One region of the Chryseobacterium vietnamense genome, then DNA from elsewhere that is predicted to be linked to it. Evidence: riboswitches for the same ligand, from Rfam matches in the RefSeq annotation. Region 1 holds a riboswitch; each other region holds the start of a gene.
What was found. Region 1 has a riboswitch for cobalamin ahead of J2786_RS13660 (acyl-CoA thioesterase). Riboswitches for the same ligand answer to the same signal wherever they lie in the genome.

Region 1 (5,371 bases):
GTAGTAAAAAATATAGGATTAGACCATAATCCCTGTGTCGTACACACTTTCACTACCTGTACTTCATACGTTGTACAAGGTTGCAAACCAGTAATTGTGAAATAATTTTGTCCTGGGGCAGGAGTGGCCACCATCCAGGTAGTAGTTCCAGGTATTCTATATCTGATCCTGTTATCGGGTGTATTGGGATCTGCATTCCAGGTAACTGTTCCTGAGGCGAGCGTTATATTAGACATCTGAAGCCCTGTTGGTGCATTGGTATCACAGTAAAATAAAGATTGGGATTCTTCTTCTATTTTGTGGGTTGCCTGAAAGCTGGAAATACCCAAAATAAAAGAGAATACATAAAGTAGTCTTTTTGTCATGTTTTATTAGTTTTTAATTCTCCTGAAAAATAGGAATTTTATAGAATATACCGACATCTATACTAATTATTATTATGTTTTTTTTAATACATTCTAATAGGAGGTATAGAAAATACATCTATGAATAGATTATTACCATTAAAATATTTACTTCTTATCATTTTTGAAATAAATACAATATTTTAGAAAACTGCAAGAGTATAATTATCCTCTGAAAAGCATTTAATTTATATATTTGGAGGATCAAAAAAATTTCATGATGACTTTCATAAACAAAGCATTCTATTTATCCGCTTTCAGTATCTTATCAATTGTCTTTGTAAAAGGACAGACTAAAGTTCCTTTTGGAGTGGTAAAAGCTGAAGATGGATATGCCAACGTACGTGTACACAAAGATGACTACCGAAAAATTGTAGATAAAATCCGTATGCGTAAAGGAGATGTATTTGTTTATGTAAAACCGGCTCCGGGAGAAACAGAATGGATCTGGATCAAATATCCTGAGAAACAGGATGACGACAAACCTTTTGTACGTTATGAAACTCTTGATAAAGAAGGAATGGTAAATAAAGGGCGTATTGCCTATGTGGACCAGCTTCCTGCCTATACTCCATCAAAATCTAAAAACGGAAGATCTCTTATTTTTACCGATAATTCTGATCCTAAAATCCCGACTGCACAAAGAAGCAAAGTGGTGATTGACATTTATCCTTCCAATGCAGGATACCGTAAAAAGGAAAAAGATGCAGAAGGAAAAATTCTTACCATTGATAAAGTAAAACCATGGGGAATCGGAAATGACCTTCCTGAAGGAATGACCGAAATCAAATCCATCAGGGTACAGCAGCCCGGAAGAGGGTCTGTTTTTGTAAGAGAAGCTATCAAAAATATGTTCCAGCCCACCATGGATTTTGAGAACGTTGGAGTAACTTCCCTCGACAATGATAATATTTTTCTTTATATGATAAACGGTTCAGGAGAAAACAGATACACTACACTCTGGACAATTAAGAAAGGAAGAGTAATCAGTCAGATTATTTATCATAATCCGGAATAAATTCATTATTTTTGCATTCGAAAAGTTTTACACTTATTCATCACAGAAATTGGTTCTGCATCACTGCAGATTAAAAGGGAACCGTGTGAAAATCACGGACTGTCGCGCAACTGTAAAGTAACTGAAGTCTTTATCAAAGATCCACTGTGCGAGGCATGGGAAGGAGATAAATGATGTTACAAGTCAGGAGACCTGCCATTTTCTTAAACATGTAACTTTCGCGATTTGAAGTTGTATTGATCTGATGGATTGTTTCAGGAATTCTGTAAGTTCCTGTCATTATTCTGTTGTTTCCAATCATTTCTTATCGCTTTAATTAATAATGATATATGACTACAGAAGAAAGAATTGAAGCATCCGAAACAAGAATCTTTAAAGCGGTTTTCCCTAACACAACCAATCATTACGATACCCTTTTTGGAGGTACTGCTATGCAGCTGATGGATGAGGTAGCTTTTATCACAGCCACCCGTTTTGCCAGAAAAAGAGTGGTAACGGTAAGCAGTGATAAGATTGATTTCAAAAAACCTATTCCTGCCGGAACTATTGTGGAACTGATCGGAAAAGTTTCATACGTGGGAAAAACCAGTATGAAAGTGAATGTTGAAATCTACACTGAACAGATGTATTCCTATGAAAGAGAAAAGGCGATTATAGGTGATTTTACTTTTGTAGCGATTGACGAATTCAAAAAACCAATCCAGATACTATAAATACTATAAGTTTCGGGCGGCCTTTGGCCGCCCGAAACTTATTTTTCGCTGAAATTATTTCAAAACTTTTTCCGTCTCCAGGCTTCTGTTTAAAAGAAGTTCAAAAGCCTCCCCCATTTCATCCGATGCTCTGCTGATTGCATTTTCCAGCATATTCCGGATTTGTCTTTCTGTTACTCCTGCTTCTGTCCAGCTCTTTCCGGCAGTGTGGGAATTTAAGATAAATGGCATGATTCTGTCGATACCACAGGCAAAAATAGCATCCGGTGTTTTCTCTTCTTCAAACTCAAGCCACAGGTTAAAAAATTCTGTTCGTAAAGGTTCATCCAGAATTCCAAAGATTTTTTGGGCTGAAGCTTTCTCTCTTTCAAATTTTCCTACCATTGCTTTTTCATCAAAAATAAAAGTATCTCCGGCTTCTATTTCCACAAGATCATGAATGGAAAGCATTCTTATTACTCTCAGCAAATCAATATCTGCACGGTTTTTAGCATATGGATAAAGGATCTGGGCAAGAATAATGATCTGCCAGGAATGTTCAGCTGTATTCTCTCTCCGGGAATCGTCTGCATTGTAATTTCTTCGCTGTACATTTTTCAAAGCATCCACTGCCAGGATAAAATCGATTTCTTTTTGAATTTTCATCTTACTTTTTATTTCTGTTATATTGATCTGCCGGATACACCTTTGTTTTGGTAATCCATTTATTATTGAGCTTTTCTTTCGTTATGACCTTCACCTGATCTTCATTGGTCATATCCTCTTCTTTTTCCAACACCGTATCCAGCCCTTTATTTGGGATAACAGCATATTCTGTGGTAAAAATTCTGCAGCAACCGGACTTACCATAGGAAATAAGACGTTTGCGTTTGGCATCCGTTTCAAAAAAATTGAAACCATTTGAGCCAAGGTCTGTAAGTTCTTTACTTTTTACAAATGCCATTCTTGTGCTGTTGAATACATATACATCATACGAAGCCGAGCTGTAATTTCCCATATTTCCGTTTCTTATGGCCACATCTTCCGTCCCGTCAAAATTAAAGTCATCGATAATCACAGCACGTTGATCTTTCGAAAGTGGAATCAGTTTCCCTTGGGTTAGCTTCTGGCCTTGGCCTGCATATATAACAAGGTCATCAGAAACAAATGTCTGTACCTTGCTGTTTTTATGGTCAAACAGGTCTACAGTTCCCTTTCCTCCACATCTGTCATCGTAACAATCTTCTATCCGGATGATGGCATCATAGCTTTTTGATACATTCTTAACTTCAAACTGATACTGTCCAAAACATAGCGGACCCAATAAAAGAAATGCTGATAAGTGCCTGTATTTATTCAAAATATTCATGGTATTAGTAAAATGATTTAGGTGTTTTTTTATATCTAACAAAAATACGAATCATAATACCGATCTCAAAATCTACATCCCGCTATCTTCCATCATTTCCCTCCCAATAAAAGTATATTCGCAGATAAGAAGCTCTTTCCCGCTATCCGCTCATACTCCTCGCCCCCTTTCTTATGCCGTACTGCTGTGGGGTAACCGCTGCTATCGGGGCTAGGACATGAGTAATGAGTAATGAGTAATGAGTAATGAGTGATGAGTGATGAGTGATGAGTGATGAATGATGAATGATGAATGATGAATGATAAAAGAGCATTTTTTCTCTCCAATTTTCAAAATTCTATTTAAAAATTTAAAATTTTCAGAGATTTTCTTCCAAAATTTGTTGTACTCAAAATTGATAGTAAAAATTATAACGCTGATTTACAATTAATTAAACAATTTATTTTAAAAATTCCACTACTTTGTATTGCATAATACCATTTTATTTACATATCTTTGTAATGTAAAATCGAAATAGGTACAACTAGCTAGGTTCCGAACTTCGAAAATTATATAACTAATTAACAAAACTTATCAAAGATGAATACCGAAAATACCAAAGCGCAAATGCGAAAAGGAATTCTGGAATTCTGTATTCTAAGTCTCATCAATAACCGCGAAATGTATGTTTCTGATCTTATTGATGAACTGAAAAAAGGAAAACTGGATGTAGTGGAAGGAACCCTCTACCCTCTTCTTACAAGACTTAAAAACGGAGAGTTTCTCTCTTACAGATGGGAAGAATCTACAGGAGGACCGCCCAGAAAATATTATCAGATCACAGAAAAAGGAAAACTTTTCCTGGATGAACTTCTCAATACATGGAATGAACTGACAGCCTCAGTAAACCAAATCACCCAACAAAATTAAAAAACAAAGCTATGAACAAGACACTCTCAATAGGACTCGCAGGTTTTTCTTTTACCATAGAAGAACACGCATATATAAAGCTCAGCGATTACCTGAACGCTCTGAGAAGCTCTCTGGATGCTTCTGAGGCTGATGAAGTAATGCATGACATAGAAATCAGAATGGTGGAAATTTTCAAAGATTCTTTAGGAAAACGTGAAGTGATTAATGATACCGATGTAGAAAGAGTAATCGCACAGATCGGAAGCCCTGAAAAAATCGAAGAGCAGGAAGAAGCTTATTATTCTGAAAAAACATCTGCCAGAAACCATAATTCAGGAACTCATTATACCAATAAAAAGCAGCTGTTCCGTGATCCGGAAAAACAAAAAGTTGCCGGAGTTTGTGCAGGTTTAGCCCAATATGTAGGAATGGATATTACTACCATGAGAGCAATCTGGCTGGGAATATTCATATTAGGAATTTTCACAGCAGCAATTTCCTCTTCATTAATAGGTCTTCTATATGTAATCCTTTGGATCGTACTTCCAAAAGCTGAAACAGCAGCAGATTTCCTGAAAATGCAGGGAAAGCCTATGAACTTCGACAATCTTAAGAATGAGTCCAACAAATTGGTACAATTTGCCAATGAATCTACTCAGAGGGTCGGAGAAATCTATAACGAAAACAAACCATATATCAACAATGCAAGCAGCGGAATCTGGAATGTATTCAAGTATATTGTAGGAGGATTCTTCGTATTGATGGCTGTAAGCAGCATTATCGGAGTCTTTGTATTATTCGGTCTTTTCGGAATGGATACAGACTTCCCGGGTGCCAATGAAATCAGATTCTATATGGACGATCAGGGACTTGATAAAGTACTGGCGGCTATGATGGTAATCGGAAGCTTAATTCCAGCAATTCTTTTCAGTTTATTAAGCATCAAAATATTCTCGCCAAAAACAAAACTGAGAAATATCGGATGGGTTGTAGGTGG
Region 2 (5,371 bases), 140 kb from region 1:
TGAAGATCTGCATACAATAAGAAAGGTCATTTTTCTGACCGGCATCTTCTTTTTGAGCGAAAATATTGACAGACTGTACATAATCTCCCTTCAGGGCAAAAGCTTGTGAAATAATATTCTGAAGTACAATTTTGTGTTCTGCATTTTGATCGCTCACAAGAATTCCCTGGGTATAACTAATGCATTCGTCGGGATTCTGATACAATTTCAGAAATGCTTTATCTGCCAGCATATTGAAGTCCGGACCAGACTGCCCTTTGGTAATAAGGGAGCAGAAAATGAAAATAAACAGTAATGTTTGAAATAATTTTTGTCTTGAAAATTTGTTTTTTGTGTTTTTTTGAATAATTCGGGTAAAATCCATATTCAAAATGTTGTTTTGTATCTGTTTGGTTGTTAGATTTTTAGAAATTAAATTCTTTTAAAATTCACGAATTATGAAAGTCAATTTCTTTTGATAGGTTGAATATTGTATTAATATTGTTTTCACCAATTCGAAACGCTAAATATAATAAAATATGAAAAATTTTTACAGAATGTCAATGAAAATATTGACGGCTTGTCTTTTCCTGAAATTTGGTTTTGCAGAGGCGCAGCTTACTGTAATAGGTTTGGGAAATTATAACGTAGGGGCAGTATCGGATAATGGAGTTGTAAGCATGCACACAAGTGCAGGAGGAATATATAAATGGAATGCCGCGGGAGGACTTGTACAGATAGGTTCTATAACCAACGGATATCCTGCTGCAGGCAGAACGATTGTTTCAAATGACGGAGCCAAAATCTCGTCTTCAGTTACCAATGCCGCAACAGGATTCAATGAAATATCTACTTATGATGTAGCTACAGCCACATGGGTAAACAGAGGAGGGCTCGTGCCTACCGGATGGGATGGCAGTGTAAGTTCTACCTGGGGAATGTCAACCAATGGAAGTACTATTGTTGGACTTGGTTTTCTCACCGCAGCGAATGCGCATGCAGTAAAATGGGATGAAGTAAACGGAATGGTGGATCTGGGAAGTATCGTTCCAGGGCGCAGCTCAAGAGCCAATGCAATAAATGCTGCAGGAACAGTAATTGTAGGTTGGCAGGATGAGCCAACCGGAACGAGAAGCGGAGCAAAATGGCAGGATGGAGTAGAAAGTTTTATTACAGATAATAATGGAAATAATGTGGGGGAAGCAGGAGGAATTTCTGCAGATGGAAATACAATAATAGGGTCAGCAAATCCTAATCCCTATGTATGGAATGCAGTAAGCGGACTTACTTATATAACGCACCCAAATGCTTCTTTCAGCTTTAAAGGAGGAGCAACAGGAATTTCTGCTGATGGAAAAAAAGTGATCGGATATTACAGAGCATTTGGAGCTCCTCCCATGTCAGGCGAAGGCTTTATCTGGACCTCTGCTGCCGGAAGAATTAATCTGAATGATTATGCCGCATCTTTAGGAATTGCCACTAATGGAGTAACAATGGGACTTCCTCTTGCCATCTCACAGGACGGAAAGAAAATTGCAGGGTCAGGAACGAATGCTTCAGGTCAAATGATTGCTTTTTATCTGGATACTTCTCAATTCTTATCGGTGAATGATGCTGTAAAAGAGAGAAATACTATGGGGATCTATCCTAATCCTGTGACGGATATCCTATATTTTAAAGGAAAAGAAAAAATAGAGAAAGCAGAAATTTATAATATGGTTGGACAGAAGGTGAAATCATTTAATACTGTAGAAGGTCAGATTGATGTTTCATCCCTGCTGAAAGGAGATTATATTTTACAATATTCTGTAAAGGGAGTACAACAGGAGCCTTATAAATTTATTAAAAAGTAACATATATAAATAGTAAAGTAGTGGGATGAATGGCTGTTTTCAATATTGAAAGCGGCCGTTCTTTTTGATGTATATAGCAAAAATAGGATAGCATTTGTATTGGCAAACGTGGTTTTTGGCAAATACATATAAAAAACTATCTTTGCAAAAATTTTGGTTTCCAGTATTTTGGAATGAAAAGGGAATCGGGTGTAACTCCCGGACTGTCCCCGCAACTGTAAATCGCAACACAAGTTTCTGCAAAAAACCACTGTTTCATAACGGGAAGGAGCAGAATGCGAAAGTCAGGAGACCTGCCGGAATTATAATTTAAAAACATATTGCTTTCGGAGGAAAAGTAAAAAAGTATGGATATAAAAAGATCTTTAGTACTGCTTTTTTCATCGTATGGCTGTTTTCTTTTTGCACAAGAGAAAGCCATCGATACTGTTTATGTCTTCGACAATCAGATGAATAGGGTGAAACTTTTTCATCCTGTGAAAATAATTTCGGCAGAAGAGGCTGAGAAAAACTCCAGTAATCTTTCTGAACTTCTTAGATTTCAGTCACAGGTTTTTATTAAAGAAAATGGCCGCGGTGCTGTTTCTTCACCTTCTTTCAGGGGAACTACCGCTCAGCAGACTGCATTTGTATGGAATGGGATTAATATCAATTCTAATTTTCTGGGACAGGGAGATATCAATAATATTGCTTTGTTCGGCTATGATCAGATCGGTATCAAAGCCGGTGGTGGAAGTGTAGTGTACGGAAGTGGCGCCATCGGGGGAAGTATTCACCTGAATAATATCCTTGATTTTAATAAAGGCTTCCATGGTTCTTTATTCTCTGAAATTGCTTCATTTAATACCTATAATAATTTTGTAAAAGGTTCTTACAGCAATGATAAGTTCAGTTTTAAGGCTTCCGGAAATTATTCTGTAAGTGAAAATGATTATAAGGTAAGTGATCTGAACTATATCAACAGAAACGGAAATTATTACAATACAACATTTAATGTAGGAGCATCCTATAAAATCACAAACGATCATAAAGTTTCGTGGCAGAGCCAGTTTTTTGATTCTTCACAGCGTTTTCCCGTGTATGAGGAAACAGGAACAAAAACGAAATATAAGACTCAGAGTGTAAGAAGTCTTCTTTCCTGGGACTGGAACAAAGCGAAGTTCAGTAATTCCCTTAAAGCAGCCTACACGGAAGAGAATTTTCAGTATTTCGGTTCGTTAAACCAGCCTAAATCCAGTGGTGGAACCGGGAAAAATTATATCTTTAAAAATGATTTTAATTATTTCCTGAACTCAAAATGGAACTTTAATATCATCGGAGAGTTTCAGATAAATAAAGGCGAAGGATATGAGAGCGGAATATCCGGTGTCAGCAGAAATATTGGTTCTGTTTCGGGTTTGTTACGATATTTTGCAACAAAAGACCTGCGTTTTGAGGGTGGCTTTAAAAAAGATTTTGTGGAAGATGTGAAGTCTCCGTTGATGTATTCGTTCTCCGGAAAATGGAATGCTGCAAAATGGTATGATGTAAGCCTTAATGTATCAAAAAACTTCAGATTTCCGTCCTTTAATGATATTTATTATGAACCGGGAGGAAATAAAGACCTGAGACCGGAAACCTCTACCCAGCTCGATATGACGAATGAGTTCAAAGCAGGAGATTTCAGACTTACTTTGTCTCCATACTATATGAACATCACAGATCTTATTGCATGGCTTCCAACGGCCAAAGGATACTGGCAGGCATTTAATGTCAATAAAGCTGAATCCTACGGATTAGAATCCCAGCTGTCCTTTAGCAAACAATGGGGTAATCATAAAATCCGGGCCAATGCAGGATACTATTATGCAAAGTCTATTGACAAAGAAACGAAAATGCAGAGACCTTACGTTCCTATGCACAGAGGAAATGCCAATATAGATTACGAATATGGTTTCTTTAAACTTTTTGCACAGGGACAGCTGAATGGCGTTACGTATACTACAAGTGATGAAAAAAGATCAGATGCCATAGATCCTTATTTTCTTTTAAATATGGGAGTTTCTGCAACTTTGGCCAAGAAATATACCTTAGGGTTTAAAGTGAATAATCTAACCAATACATACTATAAAACGGTTTCTTTCTATCCTTTACCAAAAAGAAATTATAGTGTGTATGCAGCAATAAATTTTTAAAAATTAAAATTGAGTACATATGAAAATAACTAAACTTTTAACTGTATTATTTGCAGTAGTGTTATTGTTTAACATTTCTTCATGTTCAAGTAGTTCTGACGAGATTGAAGTTTCTCCGATCACCTATCAGAACGGATATTTTATCTCCAATGAAGGAAACTATAACAGCCAGGGAGCTAAGGTAACATTCGTGACAAGAAATTTAAGCCTTAAGCAGGATGATATATATGGCTATAATAACAATAAAGATATCCTGGGGGATGTTCTTCAGACTATTGGTCTTAACGGAAACAAGGCTTATCTTGTGGTAAATAACTCAAATAAAATTGTAGTAGTAGACCGTTATACATTCAAAAAATTAGCCGTAATTACTGATCAGCTTGATAATCCAAGAGGGATTACTTTTGCTAATGACTTTATTTATGTTACCAACACCAACTTCGTTGCCCATACTCAAAGTGTAACAAAGTATAAAGCTTCTGACTATTCATTTGTAAGCAAAATCAATATGACTGAGGTTTCTGATAAAGCAGTAGAAGCCGGAGGAAATGTTTTCGTACAAAATGCTTCATCAGGATTTGGAAATAAGATTACTTATATCAATACTTCTAATGATAGCAAAACTGAAATTACAGTTCCAAACGGTCAGATCGGAAATACGGTATCATACAAATCGAATGTTTATACGATTTCTTCAACAGCTACAGATTCTTATATCTATAAAATTTCAGGTACTGGAGCTATTACACCGGTAATTACGCTGACAGGAATTCCTAGTGCTACAAACCTTCAGATTGACAATGATAAAATCTACTTCAGCTCTGCCAATAAAGTATATACAACAAGTTTAGCGATCCCTGCGATCCCTGCAACTCCATTATTGACAGCTGCAGATGGCGGTCCTTACTTTACACTGTATGGATTTAATGTTATCGATGGAAGGATTTTTGCATCAGACGTTAAGCAGTTCACACAGGATAGTGAAATGGTAGTATATTCAGCAGTTACAGGTGCTCAGATCAGTTCTTTTAAAACAGGAGGTATCGGTGCTAGTGGAACATACCTGAACCCGTAATGTTTGACAACCTATAAAGAAATAATTTTTTATTTTTTCATCATTTGTGTTTTTTTCCGGCCGGTTTCGAAGAAACCGGCCGGCTTTGTTTTGTTGAATTATAGAGTTAACCCCAGCTTTTCAGCCTCAGCAATCACAAATTTTGTTGCTTCTTCTTTTTCATTAGGAATTTCACCTTCCAGAATAGCTTCTTTCACTTTCTCTTTCAATATACCTATTTCACGGCCCGGCTTAAGATTAAACATTTCCATAATCTCTTCCCCGGTAATAGGGGGCTGAAAGTTTCTTAC
Region 3 (5,371 bases), on a different contig from region 1:
TTTTTTCTGGCCTACCGTTATTACAAAAGAAATACAGAATATCAGAAGCAATTGGCTCTGTATGATCATGCGTTGTCTGAAAGTAAAATTAATCAGTTGAAAACACAGCTTAATCCTCATTTTTTATTCAATAATCTCAATGTCCTTGATCAGTTGATAGAAGAAGACAAACATAAGGCTTCAGATTTCCTGAATGAATTTGCCGAAATATACCGTTATGTTTTGGATGTTTCTGATAAAAAATTAGTGTCTGTGGAAGAAGAACTGGCCTTTGCAGAGAAATATTTTAAGCTGATACAATACAAATACGGAAATGCTTATTCATTAAAAATAAATCCTGTCAAATCATCCGGTCGTATCATTCCTCTTTCATTACAGCTGATGCTTGAAAATGCAGTTCAGCATAACCTCGGTATTATTGATAAACCTGTCCTGATCACAATAAAAATAGATAAGGCAATAACCGTTTCGAATAATGTAATCCCTAAACGAAACCGAAAAAAAACTTCAGGAAGGGCGCTGAACAACCTTAAAGAGCAATATAACCTGTTAACGGATCAGCAGGTAGAAATTATAAAAACAGAAACTGAGTTTTCAGTTATTATTCCCGTAATTCCCACATAAAATATGATAAAAGTTGTCATCATCGAAGACGAAATTCCTGCAAGAAGCAAATTAAAGCGTTTCATCAGTGAACTGGAAAGTCCTGTTGAAATTGTTGCGGAAACAGGCACTGTAGAAGAAGCCATTACTTTTTTAAAAAGCTCAACAGTTGATCTGATCTTTTCCGATATTGAATTACTGGATGGAAATGCCTTTGAAATCTATGATCAGGTGAATATTTCATGTCCGGTTATTTTTACCACAGCATATGATCAATTCTGGATGAATGCTTTTGAAAGCAATGGAATTGAATATCTTTTAAAACCATTTTCACAGAGTCGTTTCCAAAAAGCATGGGACAAATTTCTTTTATTGAGAAAAGCACCTTCAGAATCTCAGCAGGTTTTGGAAAAACTTCAACAAATGATCAATAACGGACTTGCAGAGAAAAATTATAAGAAAAGATTCACCGTCGGCTCACATCAGGGGCTCTATTTTATCAATACGGAAGAGATCTCTTTCTTTGGGGCAGAAGAAGGAGTTGTCTTTGCTTTTGATACAGCAGGAAAAAAACACCTGTTAAATGAATCTACTTTAAAAGAAATTGAAACCCAACTCAATTCTTCAGATTTTTTCAGGATCAACCGGAGTGAGCTTGTTCAGAAAAATCATATTGAAAGGATAGAACGTTACAATAAAAATACACTTTCCGTTCAGATAAAAGGGCAGAAAGATCATCTTGTCACAAGCCAGAGCAATACAGCTGCTTTCAGAAAATGGATTGAAGAATAAACAGGTTCTCCGGTTTTATTCCTTTAAATGGTAAGCCCATGGTTATTTTTTACCTCAGCCATCACAAAAGTACTGTGGGTACTCCCTATAGAATCCACAGATCCCAGCTTATTGAATACAAAATCCTGGTAATGTTTCATATCCCGTACCTGAACTTTCAAGAGGAAATCAAAATCCCCGGAAATATTGTAACATTCGGCAACTTCTTCAATTTCTAAAATCTCCTTTACAAAATCATAACCCACCGATCTGTCGTGAATTTTGAGCTTGATCTGGCAGAAAACCGTAAATCCGCGATTCAGTTTTTCAGCATCAAGAACAGCTGCATACTTTTTAACAAAACCTTCCTGTTCAAGCCTTTTTACCCTTTCAAAAACCGGTGAGGTAGAAAGGTTTACTTCTTTCGCAAGTTCCTTAACAGTGAGTTTAGCATTTTTCTGGAGCAGCCTTAGCAGCTGTAAATCCTTATCATCGAGTTGTTCCACAGAATATTATTCTTTTAAATGATTAAAACGATCAAATGTACAGAATTATATGCTTTTATTGGTGTTTTATAAAGTTTAATTTGCTTAATTTTTAAACATTAATTGTATTTTTATTCTGTATTGTTAATTTTACACAAAATTAAAAACTTTTACTGATGACAATAGTTAAAGGTAAAAGTACAGTTCTTTACAAATACTTCATCAGACAGGAAAGGTTTTACTTAAGGTAGATTAATAGGGAATCGTGTGCAAATCACGAGCTGTCGCGCAACTGTAAGTAACACACCAAAGGTTTTTGTCCTTGCAGATCCACTGCCACAAGCGGGAAGGATGACGGAAACTGTTACAAGTCAGGAGACCTGCCTTTACTGAATTGACAATGCTTTCGCGGGCTGAAGCTTTAGGTCATACAGATGGTATATCAGATTTTTGTGTTTTCTCCTGAAAGGAAATGCACTGTCTGCTATATCACTACTTTCCTGAAACTTCTTCCGTAAAACATAACGAAGCATTTTAAAGGACTTTCCCAATAAGTTTAATTAAAAAGTTTAAAAAAATGCAAACTCACATCCTTGGCTATCCGCGTATTGGTAGCAAAAGAGAACTCAAAAAAGCCTGCGAACAGTATTGGTCAGGTAAAATCCTTTTGGAAGAACTTCTGAATACCGGAAGAACGCTCTGCAACCAAAACTGGACTATTCAGAAAGAAGCAGGGATAGATCTTATCCCATGTAATGATTTTTCATACTATGATCAGGTATTGGATATGAGCCTTGTCGTAGGAGCCATTCCAACACGTTACCATGAAGTGGTACTGAAAAAGAACAATACGGAGCTGGACCTTTATTTTGCGATGGCAAGAGGATATCAGAAAGACGGACTGGACATTACCGCCATGGAAATGACCAAATGGTTCGATACCAACTATCATTATATCGTTCCGGAATTTTATAAAAATCAACAGTTTAAACTGAGTTCAGATAAAATTTTCAATGAATTTGCCGGAGCAAAACAGGCTGGAATCAATGCGAAACCGGTTATTATTGGGCTGGTCTCTTATCTGTTATTAGGAAAAGAAAAAGAAGAAGGATTTGATAAGCTGGATCTGGCTGGAAATCTTCTTCCAGTCTATACAGAGATTTTAACCAAACTTCAGGATCAGGGTGCGGAATGGATTCAGTTTGATGAACCTTTTCTGGCATTGGATTTAAATGAGAAAGCCAAAGAAACCTACCTTTCTGTGTATGCGGAAATAAGAAAACGTTTTCCAAAACTGAAATTTATTGTGGCTACGTATTTCGACGGATTAAAGGATAATACATCACTTGCCGTTTCCCTTCCTGTAAATATATTGCATGTTGATCTGGTGAGAAATCCTGAACAGCTGGATGAAATTCTGAATGGTATTCCGGAAAATTTAAGCCTTTCATTAGGTGTAATTGATGGTAGGAATATCTGGAAAAATGATTATGAAAAATCATTGTCTTTCATCAGAAAAGCAGTTGAAAAATTAGGATCTGAAAGGATTCTGATTGCACCATCATGTTCATTGCTTCATTCACCTTGTGACCTTGATTTTGAAACCAATCTTAATCCGGAAATTAAAAACTGGCTGGCTTTTGCTAAACAAAAAGTAAAAGAAGTCGTAACACTTAAAGAACTTGCTTCCGGAACAGAAAATGAACAGATTCTTAAAGAGTTCGAAGAAAATAAAAAAGCAATTGAGAGCAGAAAAACTTCTCCTCTTATTCATAATAACCAGGTAAAGCAAAGAGCAAATGCTGTCACTGAAAAGGATGCCCAAAGAATAAATAAATTCAAGATCCGTAAAGAAGAACAGCAGGAAGTATTGCAGCTTCCATTATTCCCAACCACCACAATCGGGTCATTCCCACAAACCACAGAGGTCAGAAGCTGGAGAGCCAAATTCAAAAAAGGAGAACTTACAGCAGAACAGTATGATGCCTTGCTGAAAGAGGAAACGCAGAGAACAATCCGCTGGCAGGAAGACATTGGAATTGATGTATTAGTTCACGGTGAATTTGAGCGTAATGACATGGTAGAATACTTTGGAGAACAACTGGAAGGATTTGTATTCACCAAAAACGGATGGGTACAGAGCTACGGAAGCCGCTGTGTGAAACCTCCTGTGATTTTCGGTGATGTTTCCCGCCCAACTCCAATGACGGTTTACTGGTCTCAATATGCCCAATCCCAGACTGAAAAATGGGTAAAAGGAATGTTGACAGGTCCGGTTACCATTTTACAGTGGTCTTTTGTACGTGATGATCAGCCTCGCTCAGAAACGTGTAAGCAGATTGCGTTGGCGATCCGTGATGAGGTGGTGGATCTGGAAAAAGCAGGAATCAGAATTATTCAGATTGATGAGCCTGCGATCAGAGAAGGGCTTCCACTAAGAAAGACAGACTGGCAGAACTATCTGAAATGGGCCGTAGAAGCTTTCAGAATTTCAGCAAGCGGAGTGGAAGATGCTACCCAAATACATACTCATATGTGTTATTCTGAGTTCAATGATATTATCGAAAACATTGCCGATATGGATGCTGACGTGATTACCATAGAATGCTCACGCTCTCAGATGGAACTGCTGAATGCTTTTGCAGATTTCAGATATCCGAATGAAATTGGCCCCGGAGTATATGACATCCATTCACCAAGAGTACCATCGAAAGAAGAAATGATTGAACTGCTGAGAAAGGCTCAGAATGTCATTCCTGCCAGCCAGCTTTGGGTAAATCCGGATTGCGGACTGAAGACAAGACACTGGGAAGAAACTGAAAAAGCTTTAATCGCAATGGTTGCAGCAGCAAAAGAAGCTTCAGTAGAATATGCACTTTAGAAAACTTTTAAAATAATTAGATTCAATAATTCAGATCGTGTTATGATTTTCATGGCACGATCTGTTATTTTCAAAGGATTAAAACATAAAAAAATAATATTCTATTCATTTTTATATTCTATTTTTGCTGCTCGGCAAATTTTGACATGTTATCTTTTAAATACATGTTAAAAGCTTATCAAACTAATAAACTATACATTCAAACCATGAAAGAAGCATTTCCTGAAATGAGATCGGAAACCTATAACCCTCAATACATCGCCGGATTGAGGTGGAGTATGGTGGTTCTTTTTGCTGCCATTGCTGTTGTTTTACTGAAGTTTTTTATCGATGCCCTTTCAGATCCTGCTATGGATACAGCTTCTGATATGATCTTCTTTTTGCTGTTTCTTATTGCTGGTTCGCTGTCAGGTTGGCTGGTGTATGAAATGATGAAGAATCAGGACGAAAAAATCAGTGGTCTCCTTATCAATCATCAGGGAATTCTGTTTCTCAACAGGAATGATAAAGTGCTGTCAGCAATCAAATACTATGATTTGGTAAAAAGTGACAATCCTTATACAAAAGATATATTTTCAGAATCCCGAGCTTCCGGAAAGTACAGCGATTTCAGAAAGAATCTGTATGTTCA
Region 4 (5,371 bases), on a different contig from region 1:
GCAATTCCGTAAGGTGTTTTAATGGCAGTTTCGTATTCTTTATCAAAAATTCTGTTGGCAATGATCTGTTCTGTTTTTACATCAATGATTCCAAAGCTCTTTTTATAGCTGTGGGTATTGTAATTGAATTCGTTTCCGTAGAAATAGAGTTTATCATTCACGATTGTCATTTCACTCACAGCGAGATGGAAATCTTTCTTGACAATCCCGGTTGCCGCATCTATAAGGTATAAGCTGGAAGAAATGTTATAATAATCTCCTCTTGAGCTTACATAAAGATCACCGTAATTGTCTTTTTTAATGTGGTGAAGATTGATGGCAACATTTAATTTCTGGATTTCAGTAAAAGTGTTCAGGTCTATTACGGAAACGGTATTATCATAATCGGGAGCTTTGTATCCTCCGGAATTGGCAACAAACAATTTATTCCCTACAATTTCCATTTCTTCCGGCTGATATCCCACTACCACTTCACGTTGAATGGAAAGAGATATAGTGTCAATTTCCACCACTTTTCCCTTGGGTGCTTTTGGATTAATTGCTACCGGACCTGCATAACTGCTGGCATATGCTTTCCCGTCTTTGAAGGCTAAATAACGGCAGTTCTGTAACGGAATAGAAGTAATACGTTTAGCTGTTTTGGCATCCAATACTTCAATTTTATTGGAAACATTGACTACGATATACAATTTGCTTCCGTACACTTTGATATCATTTCCTACATCTCCAAGCTCTTTTACCACATTGGGATTAATTTCTGCATAGATGTTCCTGTAATAAGTTCCTTTGGTATAATCAAAAAAATCCAGCGTACATTTATTGCTTCCCATATTCCCTTCGTTCAGCATATAGAATCCTTTTATTGCTGTATTTTCTGAAGGAAGTCCTTCCACTACTTCCTGACGGACAATGACATCATCTGTACGGCATGAGGTAAGAAAAGCTAAGACAAGAAACAGAAAATAAAAGTTTAGTTTTCTCATAAGGTGAAGTTTAGAATAAGTTTAAAATTTCTTCCCGGCATCGGATAGTTGATCACCACGTCATAATATTGGTTGAAGATATTATTCATCTCAAGGCTTACTTTAAACTGATGATCCGCCCAGCTGAATTTTTTCTGAACAGAGAGATCATGAGTATACCAAGGCTGTACATAATTGTATTGAATATTATCCTGGTTTACATCATAGCGCTTTCCTACATACATTGCACTGTAATTGAAGCTCCAGTCTTTATAATCGGCCATCAGTGCAAATGATCCGCTATGCCATGGTGTGTAAGGAATCTGATTTTTGTAGAATGTATCTTCAGGATCCGTCATATCTCTTGCACTTTGATAGGTGTAAGAAAGTAATGGCCTAAGTTTTACTTTTCCCAACTGCATTTCTGCCTGAACATTCACGTCAGCACCAATAATCTCAACCAGACCAAGATTCATCATCAGCCAGCGGAACATACTTCCGTTAGGAGCTGCGACAATTTTATCCTGTACTTTGTTGTAATAACCGTCTACTTTAGCATAAAAAGATTTAAAGAAATGATTTTTGTAGTTTTTCTGGTACGTAAATCCTACATCATACTGATTGGTAAATTCCGGTTTCAGGTAAGTGTTTCCGATATTGGTATAATAAAGGTCATTGAAAGTAGGCAGTCGGAAAATTCTTTTATAGAAAGCTCTGAGGGTAAGCTCAGGAATTATTTCAGGCTGGTAACTCATAAATACAGCGGGTGTCCATTCTCTGCTGTCTCCGGGTCTTTTGTTTTTTCTTACTTCTTCAAAGGTAAATGTACCCAAAAGGCTTCCCAGAATTTTAAACCTGTTCCACTGGTAGGTTGTTGCCAAAGCGACTAATGTTGTATATCGTGTAGGATAGGAAAAGTTATCAAGATTGGCATCCAGATTATTGTACTGAAAATCTCCACTCAGACTCACATCCCAGTTGGGAGTAATTGAATATATATTGGATGAAGAAAGATAAACTTCTCTTTGGATGTAAACATTATCCGTATACATAATAGATTGCGAACGAACGGTATCCATAAAATGAGTATAATCGTAGGCAAATTTTGCTTTCAGCTGTGTTTCAAATTTTGGGAACAGTTTTTTCCGCAGATTGGCCTGTACGAAATAATTTTCATCGGAAAGTCTAGCTCCTCTTCCTTCAAAACGGCCGTTCACAATAGGTGCCGGCATTCCGCGGTCTGAAATATAGCCATAGCCACGGATATTCCAGCTTCCGTTATTCAAAGTTCCATTTAAAGAAGTTTCAAAACGCTTTGCTTTGATATCTGAATCTTGTCTTTTTGCAATGGTATCATAAGCCTGCTGTCCGTCAGGATATTTCTTGGCATATCGAAATCTGTAAATTCCGTCACTTTGCATAAATTCTGCACTGAAACTGGCAGAAACCCTGTCTGAAATTTTCTGCTCCAATCGGAATGAAGGATTGAAGAGATCAATAGAAGCACTTTTGGCTCTTATCACAAGATTGGTTTTCCTTGCTCCTTTAAACACAGGGGTTTTAGGCTGTAAATAGATAGATCCGGAAGAACCGAAATCTTTTGCCGGCTGGAAAATCTCACTTTTCTGTCCGTTGTATAATGATATTTCTTCAAGGTCATCCAAAGAATATCTTCCGAGATCGACAAGGCCGTTTTGTGCATTTCCCAGTTGAATTCCGTCATAGAAAACCCCTACATGCTGACTTCCGAGACTTCGGACGTTAATGGTTTTCAGCCCTCCGATACCACCATAGTCTTTAATCTGAACTCCGGAGAAATACCGCAGCGCATCAGCAACGGAATGACTGTTCAGTCTTTCAAGTGCTTCCCCTTGGATGGTTTGGGCCGGAATGATCTCTTTAAAATTCTTTTTGTAAAGGTTAATTCCTTTAATGGTCTCCTCCTGAAGACTGTCTTTTTTATTGGTTTGGGAAAACAAAAGTTGAGATGTTAACACTAAGATCGTGAAAACAGCTTTATGAATTGCAGAAGTAATTAGTTTTGCCGTCATTAGCTCATTTAGGATAATGATGACGCTAATGGGTATAAGAATACAACGACAAAGCACAGCTGTCACTGCACAGAATCATTGATGTCCTAAGCTTTATTCCACGAAAGCGTCAAACGATTATTTTCTGGCAGGTCTTCTGACTTACTCCATTTTTGAAATCCTTCCCATTCCTGAAAACAGTGGATATATTCTTCAAAAACTTTGGTGCGGAGCTTACAGCAGCGGGTCTGTCCCGGATTTTCACCGGATTCCCTTTTAAGAGCTTTTTATGGCTCACCAAATTCCGGCAAAGATAAAAAATTATTCCTAACCCCCAATTAAATTCATGATTCATAAACAATTAAAGCTCCCGAAGGAGCTTTAACATGATTAAAAAAGGGTTTTATTTTAAATTCCGATATTCAGGAAAATACTGAATCTTGATTTTGCTTCAATATCTCCACCTGCCAAATGAGTATACATCGGAAGCATTACTTCACTTCCCAGGCTCAGTTTTTTATAAGAAGCTTCAAATCCCAGTTTCCCGTACAAAGCACTTCCTGCAGTATTGGGCAGGGCTTCATCAAACTGTTTATTCTGTGCATACACTTCCCCCTGCACTCCTGTTTTTACAGAAAAGATCGACTTTTCGTTTCCGGCAACCTGATAAAATCCTGTCGCAGCATAGTTCCACTGGTTTCCGAAACGGTAATTTTTCTTATTTTCCGTTTTGATTGTATAATCTGTATTGACCAATACAGCCACTTTATTCTTTTGAAATTTATAATTCAAAGCCGCCTGATAATCCCAGCTTCCGGTTCCCAATTGAAAACTTGGATTGATTCCGGATGCACCTTTTTCATCAAATTTCCCCAAAGGAATTTTCACTCCCAGGCCTCCGCTTATGTGATGGAAATTATCTTTAGAATTCATCAGCTGGTAAATTCCCATCAGGTTCAGATCTCCGATTCCATTGATCTTGATATCTCCCTGCATGGTCTGCTTTTCATGGAAATGGAAGGGCAGACTTGCATAAACACTCAATTTTTTAGTCAATGGAATTTTCCCCCAAAGCTGCAAAGTATTGAAATACTGATCCTGGGTAAGGTCTTTAACAAATAAGTTTTCCTTTGCTTTGTAATGTTGTGCAAAGTATTTGATTCCGATAAACTGTGGATTCAGTAAAGATTCAAAACCGGATGATCCGTTACCAGCTGCACAGCCGCAAGCATCACAATCATCATCAAAATCAAATCTGCTAAAGGTTTCCGGTGCAATATACATGCTGTCTCTAACCACATTGGCCTGGTTCAGGCTAAATACCATTAAACTTAGTATTGCTATAATCTTCTTCATGTTTTCTATAATTTATTCTGCAAATTTTGGATTGGAGATAAAACTTTTATCTGATAATGTTTTCAGGAAGGCTATAATGGATTGTTTTTCCTGGCTGTTCATAGCAATTCCCGTATGGCCATTCTGTTTCAGCTGGGGATCGAGATTAGGATTATCTTCTACCTGGTCTGAATAGAAATTGAGCACAGCCTCTAAGGTGTAAAACCTTCCGTCATGCATATAAGGTGCTGTATATTCTACATTTCGCAAGCTTGGAACACGAAATTTCATCCAGTCAACCTGATTGAGAGAAACTCTGTACCGTCCGGCGTCTTTGAACTCCGTATTGTAATACATTCCTGTGTTGCGGAAACTTTCGTCAGTAAATAATTCTCCGCTATGGCAGGATGCACATTTCTGATTAAACAATACCATTCCCTGAGATTCCGCCGAAGTCAATTGTTCTTTTCCCTGCCTGAATCTGTCATATTTTGAATCTGCAGAAATTAAAGAAGCCATAAACTGTGATAATGCTTTTAAAATTCTTTCGCCAGTAATAGTTTCGTCTCCATATGCTTCTCTGAACAGCTTTTTGTATTTCTGATCATCTTTAATCTTTGAAATGGCTTCCGGTATTGAGCTATCCATTTCATTGATATCTGTAATAGGACTGATCGGCTGCTCATTAAGGTTATGAATCACTCCGTCCCACATATATCTTTTCAGAAAAGCCATGTTCTGAATGGGCGGTGCATTTCGGATCCCTATTCTATCATCTACCCCATGACTTACGGTATGCCCGTGATGGGTGAATGCGTTTTCCTGAATATGACAGAACCCGCATGAAATGGTATTATTTCGGGAAAGCCTGCCTTCATAGAATAATTTTCTTCCCAGCTCCACTCCATTTTTAGTTACCGGATTGACCGATTGATCAAAAGTCATTTCCGGGAAATACGAAGGAAACTGCAGATTGTAGGCTTCATCTTTTTCCAACGGCTGGATTACCTCATCAGAGCACGAAATGCAACTCAATACAATTAC

Region 2: another riboswitch for cobalamin. It lies ahead of J2786_RS13030 (TonB-dependent receptor plug domain-containing protein); the one in region 1 lies ahead of J2786_RS13660 (acyl-CoA thioesterase).
Region 3: another riboswitch for cobalamin. It lies ahead of metE (5-methyltetrahydropteroyltriglutamate--homocysteine S-methyltransferase); the one in region 1 lies ahead of J2786_RS13660 (acyl-CoA thioesterase).
Region 4: another riboswitch for cobalamin. It lies ahead of J2786_RS16460 (TonB-dependent receptor plug domain-containing protein); the one in region 1 lies ahead of J2786_RS13660 (acyl-CoA thioesterase).

Annotation. Positions count from the first base shown of each region.
Region 1 covers NZ_JAVDQX010000002.1:962,896-968,266, reverse strand. The annotation lists gene J2786_RS13670 (GEVED domain-containing protein) at 1-365, opposite strand, end outside; gene J2786_RS13665 (hypothetical protein) at 622-1,422, shown strand; cobalamin riboswitch at 1,456-1,636, shown strand; gene J2786_RS13660 (acyl-CoA thioesterase) at 1,752-2,135, shown strand; gene J2786_RS13655 (HD domain-containing protein) at 2,190-2,780, opposite strand; gene J2786_RS13650 (XAC2610-related protein) at 2,782-3,483, opposite strand; gene J2786_RS13645 (PadR family transcriptional regulator) at 4,063-4,392, shown strand; gene J2786_RS13640 (PspC domain-containing protein) at 4,404-5,371, shown strand, end outside.
Region 2 covers NZ_JAVDQX010000002.1:824,002-829,372, forward strand. The annotation lists gene J2786_RS13020 (helix-turn-helix domain-containing protein) at 1-364, opposite strand, end outside; gene J2786_RS13025 (T9SS type A sorting domain-containing protein) at 519-1,832, shown strand; cobalamin riboswitch at 1,970-2,147, shown strand; gene J2786_RS13030 (TonB-dependent receptor plug domain-containing protein) at 2,180-4,006, shown strand; gene J2786_RS13035 (DUF5074 domain-containing protein) at 4,026-5,081, shown strand; gene J2786_RS13040 (CCA tRNA nucleotidyltransferase) at 5,180-5,371, opposite strand, start outside.
Region 3 covers NZ_JAVDQX010000001.1:706,488-711,858, forward strand. The annotation lists gene J2786_RS03155 (sensor histidine kinase) at 1-624, shown strand, start outside; gene J2786_RS03160 (LytR/AlgR family response regulator transcription factor) at 628-1,395, shown strand; gene J2786_RS03165 (Lrp/AsnC family transcriptional regulator) at 1,419-1,880, opposite strand; cobalamin riboswitch at 2,076-2,261, shown strand; gene metE (5-methyltetrahydropteroyltriglutamate--homocysteine S-methyltransferase) at 2,437-4,740, shown strand; gene J2786_RS03175 (hypothetical protein) at 4,947-5,371, shown strand, end outside.
Region 4 covers NZ_JAVDQX010000003.1:541,191-546,561, reverse strand. The annotation lists gene J2786_RS16465 (YncE family protein) at 1-983, opposite strand, end outside; gene J2786_RS16460 (TonB-dependent receptor plug domain-containing protein) at 980-3,013, opposite strand; cobalamin riboswitch at 3,123-3,309, opposite strand; gene J2786_RS16455 (transporter) at 3,401-4,348, opposite strand; gene J2786_RS16450 (cytochrome-c peroxidase) at 4,361-5,371, opposite strand, start outside.